Regions from separate parts of the Mesorhizobium sp. B2-8-5 genome, predicted to be linked through region 2. Evidence: predicted binding sites of a transcription regulator. Region 2 holds the regulator's gene; the other holds the start of a gene.
The links. The regulator HrcA, encoded in region 2, represses chaperone genes, less so after heat shock. The targets are predictions, from matches to a motif close to GTTAGCACTCNCNNNNNGNGAGTGCTAAC.

Region 1 (7,817 bases), 2.5 Mb from region 2:
AATCTGCCGGTCGGCCTTCGAGCAATGGATCGGACTGCTGCGCCAGGCTTTCGTCAGGGCAGGGGTGCCGGAGCGGCGCGCGCAGGCGCTGGCCCTGCTGGTCGAATCTTCGCTGGAGGGCCTTATGGTGATCGCCCGCGCCACCCGCGACCGCACGCCGATCTTGACTGTCGCCGACGAAGTGGCCGCGCTGGTCGAGCAAGCGGTGCTTGCCGGCAAGGTAGCCCGGGAGGCGGACGCTACCGCCTTAGGATAAAGGGCTTTGCCGGCTCCGGAAATATCGGCTTAACTCCCCAGGTCTTGCCGCGACGGGGCGGCCGGCGAAGCGGTTTCGGGAGCAGGCGTTGGGGCGCAGACAGTCGGATCAGGCGGTTCGCGGACCGCAATTTGCCAGGAATCTCGACTGGAACCGCGCATTTCAAGTACAACGGCCTCCGCCGAGATGGCGCTTTCCGGCTCGGGGAGGTGCCTGCCGGCGGCGTTGACTGGACGCCGCTGCTTTCGCGCCGGCCGCTGCAACCGGACACGCGCCATGTTTCTCGCGTGGCAGAAACGAGCGGGCCGGTTTCCTGCTGGCCGAGCAAGGTATTTCGGTCGACCTCGCGGAAAGGCTGGTCGCTGCGCGGCCTCTAGCGGATGGGCCGTCGCTTCCTTCGTTGGTGTCGATCTGGAAGGCGTGAAGGCCATGCTGGACGGACCGGGCAATGAAGGCTGAGGGAAAGCTCGCGGCCGGCCTGAAGGCGTTGCGGCGACTTATCTTCACGGCGAAGCGATTTCGTTTCGGAATGCCGATCAAACGTTGATCGCCCCGATAATCCTCGCAAAACAAGAAAGGGCGCCTCTGGGCGCCCTTTCCGTATCAGCTTGGTAGCCTGGATTAGAAGTCCATGCCGCCACTCAAGCCCGTTTGCGGGCTTGAGCAATGTTAGTTGATGGGCGTGCTTTATGGACTTCTTAGAAGTCCATGCCGCCCATGCCACCCATGCCGCCGCCAGGCATACCGCCGGGCATGCCGCCAGCCGACTCCTTCTTCGGAGCCTCGGCGATCATGGCTTCGGTGGTGACCAGCAGGCCGGCGACCGAGGCCGCGTCCTGGAGAGCGGTGCGCACGACCTTGACCGGATCGACGATGCCCATGGCGATCATGTCGCCATATTCGCCGGTCTGGGCGTTGTAGCCGAAGGTCGCGCCCTTGTTCTCCAGGATCTTGCCGGCAACGATCGATGCTTCCGCACCGGCGTTGGACGCGATCTGACGGGCCGGAGCCTGCAGGGCGCGACGAACGATGTTGATGCCAGCGGTCTGGTCGGAGTTGGCGCCGGTTGCCTTGATGTTCAGCGAAGCGCGCAGAAGCGCGACGCCGCCGCCAGGAACGATGCCTTCTTCGACGGCCGCGCGGGTCGCGTTGAGGGCGTCATCGACGCGGTCCTTCTTTTCCTTGACTTCGATCTCGGTCGCACCGCCGACGCGGATGACGGCAACGCCGCCGGCCAGCTTGGCGAGACGCTCCTGCAGCTTCTCCTTGTCGTAGTCCGAGGTGGTCTCCTCGATCTGCTGCTTGATCTGGGCAACGCGGCCCTGGATCTCGGCCTTCTTGCCGGCGCCGTCGACGATGGTGGTGTTCTCCTTGGAGATCGACACCTTCTTGGCGCGGCCGAGCATGTTGAGGCCGACATTCTCGAGCTTGATGCCGAGGTCTTCGGAAATGACCTGGCCGCCGGTGAGGATGGCGATGTCTTCCAGCATGGCCTTACGGCGGTCACCGAAGCCCGGCGCCTTGACGGCGGCGATCTTCAGGCCGCCACGCAGCTTGTTGACGACCAGCGTGGCCAGAGCCTCGCCTTCGACGTCTTCCGAGATGATGACCAGCGGCTTCGAGGTCTGCACGACAGCCTCGAGGATCGGCAGCATGGCCTGCAGGTTGGAGAGCTTCTTCTCGTGGAGAAGGATGTAGGCGTCTTCCAGGTCCGCAACCATCTTGTCGGCGTTGGTGACGAAGTAGGGCGACAGGTAGCCGCGGTCGAACTGCATGCCTTCGACGACTTCGAGCTCGGTCTCGGCGGTCTTGGCCTCCTCGACGGTGATGACGCCCTCATTGCCGACCTTTTGCATCGCTTCGGCGATCATCGAGCCGACCGAGGCATCGCCATTGCCGGCGATGGTGCCGACCTGGGCAACTTCTTCCGAGGTCTTGATCTTCTTGGCGTTCTTGATCAGCGTCGTGACGACGTCGCCAACGGCGAGGTCGATGCCGCGCTTCAGGTCCATCGGGTTCATGCCGGCGGCAACCGCCTTGTGGCCTTCCTGGACGATCGACTGCGCCAGAACCGTTGCGGTCGTGGTGCCGTCGCCGGCGATGTCGTTGGTCTTCGAAGCGACTTCGCGGACCATCTGTGCGCCCATGTTCTCGAACTTGTCCTCGAGCTCGATTTCCTTGGCGACGGTGACGCCGTCCTTGGTGATGCGCGGGGCGCCGAACGACTTGTCGATGACGACGTTGCGGCCCTTGGGGCCGAGGGTGACCTTCACCGCGTCGGCGAGGATGTTGACACCGCGCAGCATGCGCTCACGGGCATCGCGGGAGAATTTTACGTCTTTGGCAGCCATGTTTTAGCTCCTGGCAGGGGCTCGGGAAGAGCCCGAAGATGAAGATTCAGGTGAGGCCGATGATCAGCCGATGATACCCATGATGTCGGATTCCTTCATGATCAGAAGGTCTTCGCCATTGAGCTTGACTTCGGTGCCCGACCACTTGCCGAACAGGATGCGATCGCCGGCCTTGACATCCAGCGGCACGAGCTTGCCTGCTTCGTCGCGGGCGCCGGAACCGACGGCGATGATCTCGCCTTCCTGCGGCTTCTCCTTCGCCGTATCCGGGATGATGATCCCGCCGGCGGTCTTGGATTCGGATTCGACCCGGCGAACGACCACGCGGTCATGAAGCGGGCGGAACTTGGACTTTGCCATGTTTTCTTCCTCGAATGAGAACGGTGAGAACTGTTCCTCCATCCGGCGAGGCCGGATACGGGTTAGCACTCACCAAAGACGAGTGCTAACGTGGCGCTGAAATAGGCCGGCGCCTTGCCGGAGTCAAGGCGCGCGCAAGGGGGAGGCGACGCGAAATTTTTCTCACGCGGAACGCCAGCCCGAAAAGCACCGGGTGTCGCGAGGCGCCGACGAGCAATCTCGTCCGTCAGTCCCGGCGCTTCGGCGACCGCAGCACCAGCAGCGGGCAGCGTTCAGCGATCCCGTATGAGCCGGTCGAGGCCAGCCGGACATCATCGAAGAAGGTCTGGGCTTCCTCGATGAGTGCTGCCGCGGGGGCGAAACTGTAGATGACCGACGAGTTGCGGTAGACGTCGATGGTTCCGATGACCGGCAGCTCCCATCCTGTGCGAGCCGCAAGCTCCTCGCGATCCGGAAACAGCGCTTCGAATTGTTCGAGGATGCCCCTAACCGGTATGATGTAGTCCGGCGCGCCGCCGATTGCGGTTATCGCCACGCGCCATTTGAGCTCGTGGAAGGTTGCGACGCCGCCGCTCAGCGCCAGGGCGCGGATATCCTTCGGGTCGTCTGGAGTCCCGGGGGAAGCATAAAGCCTGATGCCGGCGCGCCCGTCTGCTTTCAGCGCACGCGCGATCGAAGCAAACAGTGTGCGCCTGGGGTCCGCGGCGCCGATGACCGTAAGGCATCCATCGCCAATCAGCGCATCGACGCTTGCGCCTGGAAACGGTAGGTCGAACCAGTCGCCTTGCACCGCCTTGCGCGTTTCTGTGTCGCCTGGCCAGATGCCGGCAATCATGTCGGCGGATTCGTCGACCGCCGTCATACTGGCTCCCAGCCCGGCGAGCTCCGGCGTCACGCCGAACATCACGACGTGCGACCGGGCAAGGTCGAGCTCGCGGTCGTAAGTTTCGACCACCTCCGCCGGCGGCCGCAGAGGTGAGCCGAGCAACTGCCAGTGCTTGCGAATTGCATTCCAATGCTCTGTCATGCAAACCCCAGCCCAGCAGCGCGTTGTATTCGATTGAATAATCGACGACGCTCGATAAGCCAAGTGAGGGGCGGGCATGGCGCGCATCGCGGTGATCACGCACGAGTTCGACCGCTTCCAGAGCCGGCGCGGACTGCTGATGCGCCGCGATAGCCCATATATGCTCTTCGACCTGCTGGAAGAGCTGAAGCGCCGCGGCCATTCGGTCCAGATATTGAGAGGCACCTCGGCGAGGCCGGCCGCCGACATCGCGGTGTTGCATCTGGACGTGACCGTGACGCCGCCCGACTATGTCGATTATGCGCGCCGCTTTCCCTTCTGCCTCAACCTTGCGGCCGCCGACATTTCGAAACGCCGCATCAGCGGCGCCGTGATTGGCCAAGGCGACGACTGGCAGGGGCAGGTCATCGTCAAGAGCAGCCTCAACCATTGGGGAACGCCGGAACAGCAACTGAACCAGCGCGCGCGGCGCGCCGGCAGGCCGGAGCCATTTCCCGGCGTCGAACCTTTCGACAAATACGAGATCCATGCCTCGCTCGCCGACGTTCCGGCCGAGGCCTTCGAGCGCCAGGATCTGCTCGTCGAGAAATTCATTCCCGAGCCGGAGCCGGACGGTTTTGCCGCCCGCTTCTGGCTGTTCTGCGGCGAGCGCGAGCGCTGCACCCGCCATGTCTCGCCGCAGAGCCTCGTCAAGGGCGACGACACCATCCGCCGCGAGGCGGTTCCGGTTCCGGACGAACTGCGCGCGCTAAGGCGCCGGCTCGGCTTCGACTACGGAAAATTCGACTTCGTCATGCATGAGGGCAGGGCGGTGCTGCTCGATGCCAATAAGACGCCTGGTCGCGCCCGCAATCTGTCGAGCTTCATCGCCGCCGGCAATGCCAATCTCGCCGACGGCTTCGAAGGACTGATCCGGCAGGTTTCATAACCGACCGTCTAGATGTTCATGCCGCCCGACACTTCGATCCGCTGGGCGTTGACCCAGCGATTGTCGTCGGAGAGCAGCGAGGCGATCATCGGCCCGATATCGTCGGCGACGCCGGCGCGGCCGAGAGCGGTGACGCCGGCCACCATGCGGTTGATCTCGGCGTTGTCGCGCACATGGCCGCCGTTGAAGTCGGTGGCGATCGCGCCGGGCGCCACGGTGTTGGCGGTAATGCCGCGCTGGCCGAGCTCCTTGGCGAGGTAGCGCGTGAAGACTTCGATGCCGCCCTTCATCATCGCGTAGGCCGACGATCCGGGCGCGGCGAAACGGGCCAGCCCGCTCGAGATGTTGATGATGCGGCCGCCATCGTCGATCAGCGGCAGCAGCGCCTGGGTGAGGAAGAACACGCCCTTGAGATGGGTGTTCATCAGCGTGTCGAATTCCTCCTCCGTCGTCTCGGCGATCATCTTGCGCAGGCCGGTGCCGGCATTGTTGACGAGATAGTCGAAGCGGTCGCGCTGCCAGGTTTCGAGAAGCGTCTTCTTCAACGCCTCGACGAAAGCCGGGAAGCTGGCGATGGCGCCGGTATCCAGCTCAAGCGCGGCGGCCCGGCCCCCGGCGGCCTCGATCTCGGCGATTGCCGTCTTCGCCTCGTCGGCGCGAGAGCGATAGGTGACGATGACGTCGACACCCCGGCGGGCGAGGTTGACCGCGGTGTTGCGGCCGAGGCCGCGGCTGCCGCCGGTGATGAGGGCAATGGGACGAGTGGTCATGGCGAAATCTCCTTCTTCTTGGATGGAGATGCATATACTCGCCTGATCGCCCGATATAATCGGGCATGGATTGCCAACACTATTCAGTTCATGCGAACAATCGGCGATGGATCGGTTTGACAGCATGCGGCTCTTCACCCGCGTCGTGGAACGCCACAGCTTTACCGCGGCTGCCGCCGATCTCGGCCTGCCGCGCTCCAGCGCCACCGCCGCGATCAAGCGGCTCGAGGAGCGGCTCGGCGTGCAACTGCTCCGCCGCACCACGCGCCACGTCACCACGACGCTCGACGGCGAGGCCTATTACCAGCGCTGCCTCGGCATTCTCGCCGACATCGAGGACGCCGAGGGCACCTTTGGCGCGCATGAAGTGCGCGGGCGGCTCAGCATCGACATCAACGGCCATTTGGCCCGCACCCTGGTCATCCCGGAATTGCCGGCGCTGCTCGCGCGCCATCCCGGGCTCAGCGTGCATATCGGCGAGGGCGATCGCTTCGTCGACCTGGTGCGCGAGGGCGTCGACTGCGTGGTGCGTGCCGGAACACTGCCCGACAGCGAGATGATCGCGCGCCGCATCGGCATGGCGCGCGAAGCGACACTCGCCAGCGCCGCCTATATCGAGCGTCACGGCCTGCCGAGCACGCTGGACGAGCTCGCTGGGCATATGATGATCGGCTTCGTCTCGTCGCGCACCGGCCAGGTGATGCCGCTGGAGTTCACCGTCGACGGCAAGATCCGCGAGATCGTGCTGCCATCGCGCGTCACGGTCTCCAATTCCGACACCGCCGCCACGCTGGTGCGCCAGGATTTTGGCCTCTACCAGGCGCCGCGCCGCCGCTTCGCCGCCGACATCGAGGCCGGCCGGTTGGTCGAGGTGCTGCCCGGCAACCCGCCGACGCCGACGCCGATCTCGGTGCTCTATCCGCGCAGCCGACAATTGTCGCCACGGGTGCGGGTGTTCGTGGACTGGCTGGTGGAGATCCTGGGGCCGAAGCTGGATGTGTCTTAGGAGATCTTCGCAATGCTGGCGAGACAGCGCCCCCCTCTGGCCTGCCGGCCATCTCCCCCACGAGGGGGGAGATCAGCTGTCGCGCCGGCTTTCGCCACTCTCCGACGTTGAAGAAAGGGCGCCGCCGGCGAAGCTGCCAATCTCCCCACCTGTGGGGGAGATGTCCGGCAGGACAGAGGGGGGCGCGAAGGAACTCCACGATTCCATTCTTCAGCAAGCCGAGACCTATAGAAACAACCGTAACTGCGTGTGAATGATCGACCGATAGTCGTCGATCGTGCGCCGGCCTTCTTCCTTGTCCTGCGTCAGCGCCAGCCGCACGACGCCGCCGGCAAGCTGGAAGATGAGGAACACGACGCGCCCGAACGCCTCGCGCCGCTCCGGCTCGATCATCGGACCGACATGGTCGCAGAACATCTTCGCCTGGTGCCGCGTCTCGGCGATGTCGAGATGCTGCAGCGCCTTGTCGGCCTGGATGGCGTTCTGCAGGTCCTGGATGGCCGGGTCGGCAGCGACGCGGGCATAATAGTCGTCGAGCAGGCGGTCGGCCGCCGCGGTCACGTCGCCCAGCCCGCCTATCTCGGCGATGATGGCGCCGAATCGCGCCCGGCTTTCCTCGGAAAACCGCTCATAGAGCATCGCCAGGATCGCCGACTTCGACGGGAAATAGTGATAGACGGTGGCGATCGGCCCGCCGGCCAGCGCGCCGACTTCCTTCATCGTCACCGCGTCGATGCCCTTTTCGCCGATCAGCCGCATGGTGGTGGCGAGGATCGCGTCGATGCGCTCGCGGCTGCGCTCCTGCTTCGGCCTGCGCCGCGGTTCCGTCGCCCTTCGCCTGATCTGCGTCATGCACCAAATCTCGTGAAAGCCGCGAATTCGTGGTTGACAAGAAACATGATCAAGTATCAGTTTCGTGAAATACTGACAACTTGTCAGTTTTTCGATCGAGCTGCAAGGGAGGGGCACTCGTGACCGCATCGCAAGCCGCGCAGGCGGAAAATGACGACTGGCTTGTCGGCAATCCGACCGGACTGCAGCTCGCCTCGGCGCTGTGGATCGGCTCGGTCGGCCTGCTCATCCTCGGCCTTCAGCCGGTGCTGCTCGGCGCGCTCTACA
Region 2 (7,817 bases):
GGATGCGTGGCATTCGGCTAGGCAATCCGAATATCTAGCATCATCGTACAGACTGACAAATCCGTTGGCCGCTGCTCTACCGCGCCAGATCCGCCACCACCGCATCCAGCACGATCATGCCGGCGGTCGTGGCACGCAGGCGAGCGTTGCCGACCGGCGCCACCAGTCCCTCCTCCTGCAGCACCGAGAGCCGCGCGCTCGAAAGACCGCGCCCGGCGAGCGCCTCGTAGCGCTGCAGGTCGATGCCTTCGGCGAGCCTTAGGCCCATCAGCAGGAACTCGTCCGCCTCTTCGGAACGCGTCAAAATCTCGCCGCCGGTGACGCCGTGCCCTCTGGCCTCGACCAGATTGGCCCAGGTCTCCGGCATTCTTTCCGCTATCGTCACCGTGCGGCGGCCGTTCTCGACGAAGCGGCCATGCGCGCCCGGCCCGACGCCGACATATTCGCCGTAGCGCCAATAGGTCAGGTTGTGCCGGCTCTCGGCGCCGGGTTGGGCGTGGTTGGAAATCTCGTAGGCCGGCAGGCCATGCGCCGCCGTCACCTCCTGCGTCAGCGCGTAGAGGTCGGCGGCATGGTCGTTGTCGGGCAGCGTGAATTTCCGCGCCGCGTAAAGCGCGTGGAAGGGCGTGCCCTCCTCGATGGTGAGCTGATAGAGCGAAAGATGATCGACGGCATAGCCGATCGCCTGCTCCAGCTCCGCCTCCCACGCCTCCGGCGTCTGGCCGGGCCGCGCGTAGATCAGGTCGAAGGACAGACGCGGAAAGATCTCGCGCGCCAAGCCGATGGCGTGCAGCGCCTCCTCGACATTGTGCAGCCGGCCGAGGAAGCGCAGATCCTTGTCGTTCAGCGCCTGCACGCCGAGCGAGACGCGGTTGACGCCGGCGGCGCGGTAGCCGCGGAAACGCTCGGCCTCGACCGAGGACGGGTTGGCCTCCAGTGTCACCTCGATGCCGGCTGGCATCGTCCAGTTCTTCGCCACCGCCTCCAGGACTGCGCCCACCGTTTCCGGCTTCATCAGCGACGGCGTGCCGCCGCCGAGGAAGATGCTGGTCACCTCGCGCGGCCCGGTGCGGTCGCGCATGGTCGCAAGCTCCGTCTCGAAGGCGCGGGCAAAACGCTCCTGGTCGACCGGCTGGTGGCGGACATGGCTGTTGAAGTCGCAATAAGGGCACTTGGCCGCGCAGAACGGCCAGTGGATGTAAACGCCGAAGCCGGGGCTCCGGTCGAGCGGTATGGTGACCGCGCTCATGCCGATCCTGGTCGCGCCAGATCCAGACGTGCCAAATCCAGGCGCGCTTGCGCGAATTTCTGGAAGGCGCGGGCGCGGTGCGACAGCGCCGTGGCCTGGCCGGGCTTCCAGCCATGCTTTTCTTCCGCGCTCATCTCGCCGAAAGTCTTGTCGAAACCGTTGGGCAGGAACACCGGATCGTAGCCGAAGCCGAGCGTGCCGCGCGGCGGCCACACGAGCGTGCCTTCCGCTTCGCCGCGATAATATTCGGCTTCGCCGTCCGGAAATGCCAGGCAGATGACGGCGACGAAGCGGCCGGTGCGCTGGACGGGCTCGGTCGCGCGGGCTTCCTGCAGTGCCGTTTCCGTCTTTTGCATGGCCATGCCGAAATCCCTGCTGCCATCGGGCTTCTCGGCCCAGTTGGCGGTGTAGACCCCCGGCGCGCCGTCGAGCGCGTCGACGCAGAGGCCTGAATCGTCCGACAGCGCCGGCAGGCCGGTGGCCTTGGCGGCTGCGTATGCCTTGATATAGGCGTTCTCCTCGAAGGTGGTGCCGGTCTCGTCGGGCTCGGGCAGGCCGTATTCCTTGGCCGATTTCGCCTCGAAGCCGAACGGCGCCATCAGGTCGGCGAATTCGCGCAGCTTGCCTTCATTATGGCTGGCGACGACGATCTTCTGTCCATTCAGGGAATGCATCAAAGACCCCAGATCCTTGGCTCGGCGAACTCGATCGAATTGCCCGACGGGTCGCGGATATAGATCGAATGCCCGCCCTGCGGCCACTCGAAATCGCTTTCGATGGCGATGTTCCTGGCCGCGAGATGCTTGCGCCATGCGGCGATCTCATCGGCGGTCGCGGCGAAGCAGAGGTGCCCTTCGCCGGCCGTGCCGTGCGGCGGCACCTTCAGCCTGGCGTCGGGCGCCGGCGGGATCTTCGTCGCCTCCGCGTTGAAGAGAAGCAATACGCCGTTGCCGCAGCGGAAAAAGACGTGGCGGCCTTCGATCTTGCCCAAGGCTTCGAGGCCGATGATGTCGCGGTAGAAGGCTTCGGCGGCATTGAGATCCGTCACATAGAGCGCCGATTCCAAAATTGCCGAGGGAGTCACGAGGCACCCCCCTCTGGCCTGCCGGCCATCTCCCCCGCAAGGGGGGAGATCAGCAGCTTCGGCGCCGCCGCAAACCTTTCAGCGTTGGAGATTGGCGAAGGCCGAGACAACACCTGATCTCCCCCCCTGCGGGCAGGGGAATCGCATATGGCGTTTTTTGGGTTGAGTTTAGGCTGAGAAAGGATTCTTTGGAGAGGCAGTTGAGCGAAGGAGCGACTGCCATTTCCTGCCTTGAGAGCTACTTTGGCGCGGTGCCTGATCCCCGCGCGCCCAACGCCACGCACCGGCTTGGCGACCTGATCGTGATGATGATCGCGGCAAGCCTGTGCGGTGCCAGTAATGCGACGGAATTTGCCTTGTTCGCACAGGAGCGCAAGCAAGCGCTGTCGCGGCTGATCGACTATGACGCAGCTCCCAGCCACGACACTTTCTCGCGGCTGCTGCGCCTGCTCGACCCGGAGGCCTTCGGTCGCGCTTTTGCCGCCTTTGCCGCCGCTTTCGCCCGAGCCAGCCGAGAGACGCCCGAGGTGGTATCGCTTGACGGCAAGGCTTTGCGGCGGGCCTACGAGAAGGGCTTGGCAGCCAGTCCGCCGTTGACGGTGTCGGCCTTCGCAGCCGAGACCCGGCTGTGCCTGGCGGCAGTCTCGCCGAGTGATGGTGAGAACGAAGTCGAGGCCGCGCTCAAAGTCGTCGAACTCATTGATCTTACGGGCAGATTGGTCACCGCCGACGCGCTCCACTGTCATACCCAATGGCTGCGGCCATTACCCAAAGAGGTGGCGATTACCTGCTTGCGCTGAAGGGCAACCGGCGTCATTGGCTGCGCCGTGCCAACTTGAAACTGGCCGACGCGACCCCTTCCATTGCCGAGCGGACCGAGACCAGCCACGGCCGCAACGAATGGCGGCAAGCCGAGATCGTGGCGGCGGCCGAGCCGCTGATGCCTGGTCACCTGGCCTTCATCCGCATCACCAGCCGACGCGATCAGGCCAAGCCGTTGATGCGCCTGTTCATGGCCTCCACGCTCATGTCGCCTCAGCAGGCGCTCGACCTCACTAGAGCTCATTGGCAGATCGAGAACGGCCTGCATTGGATGCTCGATGTCCATCTTGATGAGGATCTCAGCCGGGCCCGCAAGGACAATGCTCCCGCCAACACAGCCCTTCTCAATCGCCTCGCTAGAAACATCCTTCAGGCCGCCGATGCTGCCAAAGTCCCCATCAGCCATCGCATCAAGAAATGCGCCTGGAACGACGACTATCTCATCAATGCAATCACTCATATGCGATAGCCCTGCCCCTGCGGGGGAGATGGCCGGCAGGCCAGAGGGGGGTGTGAAGGATCGCCGACCTCATCTCATTCAACGTCAGGCCACCGCCATCTGCTGCAAGCTCACCAACCGCTGGATCCCCTTCTTCGCCAGCCCCATCAGCGCCGCGAACTGCTCCTCGGAAAACGGCTCGCCTTCCGCCGTACCCTGGATCTCGACGATGCCGCCCTTGCCCGTCATGACGAAATTGGCGTCGGTGCCGGCCGAGGAATCCTCGAGGTAATCGAGATCGATGACCGGCTGGCCGTCATGGATGCCGCAGGAAATCGCCGCGACATGGTCCTTCAGCACCTTGGAGACGCTCACCATCTGGCGCGCTTCCATCCAGCGCAGGCAATCGTAGAGCGCCACCCAGCCGCCGGTGATCGAGGCGGTGCGGGTGCCGCCATCGGCCTGGATGACGTCGCAATCGACGGTGATCTGCTGCTCGCCCAGCGCCTGCAGGTCGACCACGGCGCGCAAGCTCCGGCCGATCAGCCGCTGGATCTCCAGCGTGCGGCCGCCCTGCTTGCCGGCGGAGGCCTCGCGCCGCATGCGCTCGCCGGTCGAGCGCGGCAGCATGCCGTATTCGGCCGTCACCCAGCCCTTGCCGGAATTGCGCATCCAGGACGGCACTTTTTCCTCCAGGCTTGCCGTGCACAAGACATGCGTGTCGCCGAACTTCACCAGGCAAGAGCCTTCGGCATGCTTGGAGACGCCACGCTCGAAGGAGATGGCGCGCATTTCGTCGGCTTGGCGTTTGGAGGGGCGCATTCGGCCTTCTTTCTTGTCGTTTTGCGGAATCGTGGCCGGCTTGTAGACGCATGCGGGGCAAGTCGCAAAGGAAAAGGACGCCGCGCAGGAAAACGGGCCGGGCGGCCGCAAACGCGGCGCCGTGACCGCAAACGCGGCACCGGGTTGCGCCGCTGTGGCTTAAGTCTATATCTTTCGGAAGGAGGTTTCTCGCCGGAATGAACAAACCAGTCGATCCGACGTCGCAGTCGCCGGTACTTCAATCACTCGACATGCGCTCGCGCGATATCTTCCGGCGGATTGTCGATTCCTATCTGCGCGACGGCGAGCCGGTCGGCTCGCGCAGCCTGTCGCGCATCCTGCCCTCCTCGCTGTCGCCCGCCACCATCCGCAACGTGATGAGCGATCTCGAGCATCTGGGGCTGATCTACGCGCCGCATATTTCCGCCGGGCGGCTGCCGACCCAGACCGGCCTGCGCTTTTTCGTCGACGCCTTCATGGAGCTCGGCGACCTTTCCGACGACGAGCGCCGCGTCATCGAGGCGCAGGTGCGCGCCTCCGGCTCTGGCGCGACGCTGGAGCATATGCTGACCGAGGCCAGCCAGATGCTGTCCGGCATGTCGCGGGGCGCCGGCCTCGTGCTCGCCTCCAAGAACGAAGTGGCGCTGAAGCACATCGAATTCATCCAGCTCGAGCCAACCAAGGCGCTTGCCGTGCTGGTGTCGCAGAACGGCGATGTCGAGAACCGCGTCGTCGACCTGCCGGCCGGCATCACCGTCTCGCAGCTGCACGAGGCCTCGAACTTCCTCAACGCCCATATCAGGGGCCGCACGCTTGCCGAGGCGCGCATCGAGATCGCCCGTATCAAGGACGAGACCAGAACGGCGCTCGACACGCTGTCGCAGGATCTGGTCGAGAAGGGGCTGGCGGTCTGGGCCGGCGCCGAGAGCGGCCTGCCGGCGCGCCTCATCGTGCGCGGCCGCGCCAACCTCCTGGAAAACGTCACCGCCCAGGCCGATCTCGAGCTCCTGCGTCATCTGTTCGAGGATCTGGAGACACAGGACGGGCTGCTGCAGCTGCTCGACCTCGCCGAGGAAGGACCTGGCGTGCGCATCTTCATCGGCTCGGAGAACAAGCTGTTTTCGCTGTCCGGCTCGTCGCTGGTCGTTGCGCCCTATCGCGACAAGGACGCCCGCGTTATCGGCGCGCTTGGCGTCATCGGCCCGACCCGCCTGAACTACGCCCGCATCGTGCCGATGGTCGATTACACCGCGCAGCTGATTTCACGAATGCTGCGCTAGGTGTATCGGTATACAGGTGATGTCGGCCCGACCTGAATCTCGACACACACCTGAGGGCGCAAAGGAGAAAAACATGGCGCTGGAATCGCTCAAGGCCCAGATCAGCCTGCTGCTTGAGGAGATGGTGAACCAGCCCGGGGACGAGCACGAGATCCAGGAGCAGCTGCGCGAGAAATTGCGGGAGTTGCGCGCAATGGGTATGCCCTTGCCGGCTGACCTCGTCGAGTTGGAAAAGCGCCTCGACGACGATCTGGATGCCGAAGAGGCCTGAGCCCGAGGCCCGTCAAATCCGCGTGCGCAAGCTTCTCTTTTCGATCGTTTGCCCAATATGTCCTTGCTCTGGGCGCCTGATCGATTGAGGCGCGCTGGCAGACGACGGAGGACAGCCATGATGCGGATCGCCGGCCTTGCGGGCCTTGCGCTGGTCTTTGCCACCGGCGCCTTTGCGCAGCAGGCCGATCAACCCCTGCTCAGCGGTGAAAAGGCCTTCGGCGATTGGAAGGCCGACCGCCCGGGCGTGCGCCGGCTGCTGAAACCTGAGGATTTGCCGAAACCCGATGTGACGGAGTCCGCCTCGAACGGCGGCGGCGTCACCGATCGCCCCGAAGGTGCCAAGCCGAAACTTCCGCCCGGCTTCTCCGCCGAGCTGGTCGCTTCCGGTATCGACAGTCCGCGCGTCGTGCGCGTGGCGCCGAACGGCGACCTCTTCGTCGCCGACAGCCGGGCGAACCAGGTCCGCGTCTATCGCCTTGCGGAAGGCGGCGCGAAGCCCGCGCAAAAATCGGTCTTCGCCAAGGGCCTGGCCCGGCCTTACGGCATCGCCTTCTATCCGCCGGGCGACAAGCCGCAATGGGTCTATGTCGCCAACAGCAACAGCGTCGTCCGCTTTGCCTATCGCGACGGCGACCTCGAGGCGTCCGGCAAGCCGGAGACCATCGTCGCAAAGATCCCCGCCAGTCATCACTGGACGCGCGACATCGCCTTCTCGCCCGACGGCAAGACGCTCTATCTGTCGATTGGTTCGGGCTCCAACATCGCCGAGGACATGGGCGCAAAGCCGAAGGGCGGTGTCGAGGCGTGGGCGAAATCGCAGCCGCTGGGCGAGGCCTGGGGTCCTGAACAGGGCCGCGCCGACGTGCTGGCCTTCGATCCCGACGGCAACAACCGCAGGACCGTCGCCACCGGCCTGCGCAACTGCTCCGGCATGACTGTGCAGCCGGCGACGGGCGCGCTCTGGTGCGTCGTCAACGAGAGCGACGAGCTTGGCGACAACATCCCCTTCGAATACGCGACCGCCGTGAAGGAGGGGGCCTTCTATGGCTGGCCCTGGTATTACATCGGTGACAACGAGGACCCGCGCCACAAGGGCGCGCGCCCCGACCTCGCCGGCAAGGTCACGGTTCCGGATGTGCTGATGCAGGCGCATTCGGCGCCGCTCAACATCGCCTTCTACGACGGCGGCAATTTCCCGGCTGACTACAAGGGCGATGCCTTCGTCGCGCTGCACGGCTCGTGGAACCGCAACGTCCGCACCGGCTACAAGGTGGTGCGGCTGAGATTCAAGGACGGCAAGCCGACCGGCGAATACGAGGACTTCGCCACCGGCTTCGTCATTTCCGACGACGCGGTCTGGGGGCGGCCGGTCGGTGTCGCCGTAGCCAGGGACGGCGCGCTGATCCTCACCGAGGATGGCAACGGCACGATCTGGCGCATTACGCATGGCGGGTAGGTCCCCGACCTCGTCATTCCAGGGTCTGCGCGCGTCGCTCCGCTCCTTGCTCCGCCCTAGAATGACGACAGGACTGATCGTTTCGGCCAATCTCCAAGGTATGCGGCCTCCCACAAAGGAACCAACTCCCGGTCGAACTGGCGCAACGAATCCCATTGTGAGGGAATTACCCTCGAACTGGCATCATGATAAAAGCCTGGCTCTCGACAGCGGTCCCCGCAGGACTATACGCCAGGCCAGAACCATGACACTCACCGGATTCCTCGCTTACAGCGCCGCCCTCGGCGTCGCCGCCGCCATTCCCGGCCCGGGCGTCACGGCGCTTGTCGCCCGCGCGCTCGGCTCCGGCTTCCGTTCGTCGCTCGCCATGTCGTTCGGCCTGATGCTCGGCG

Region 1: groES (co-chaperone GroES) is a predicted target of HrcA. The motif match lies at 3,029-3,057, and genes of this name have one in related genera.

Annotation. Positions count from the first base shown of each region.
Region 1 covers NZ_CP083951.1:4,786,941-4,794,757, reverse strand. The annotation lists gene FJ430_RS23390 (TetR/AcrR family transcriptional regulator) at 1-256, shown strand, start outside; gene groL (chaperonin GroEL) at 955-2,607, opposite strand; gene groES (co-chaperone GroES) at 2,671-2,967, opposite strand; gene FJ430_RS23375 (class I SAM-dependent methyltransferase) at 3,194-3,994, opposite strand; gene FJ430_RS23370 (hypothetical protein) at 4,071-4,922, shown strand; gene FJ430_RS23365 (SDR family NAD(P)-dependent oxidoreductase) at 4,931-5,692, opposite strand; gene FJ430_RS23360 (LysR family transcriptional regulator) at 5,799-6,698, shown strand; gene FJ430_RS23355 (TetR/AcrR family transcriptional regulator) at 6,924-7,550, opposite strand; gene FJ430_RS23350 (MFS transporter) at 7,670-7,817, shown strand, end outside.
Region 2 covers NZ_CP083951.1:863,485-871,301, reverse strand. The annotation lists gene hemW (radical SAM family heme chaperone HemW) at 77-1,249, opposite strand; gene rdgB (RdgB/HAM1 family non-canonical purine NTP pyrophosphatase) at 1,246-1,923, opposite strand; gene FJ430_RS04110 (VOC family protein) at 1,923-2,333, opposite strand; partial or broken gene FJ430_RS31735 (ISAs1 family transposase) at 2,585-3,624, shown strand; gene rph (ribonuclease PH) at 3,700-4,416, opposite strand; gene hrcA (heat-inducible transcriptional repressor HrcA) at 4,614-5,696, shown strand; gene FJ430_RS04090 (hypothetical protein) at 5,770-5,967, shown strand; gene FJ430_RS04085 (PQQ-dependent sugar dehydrogenase) at 6,085-7,425, shown strand; gene FJ430_RS04080 (LysE family translocator) at 7,670-7,817, shown strand, end outside.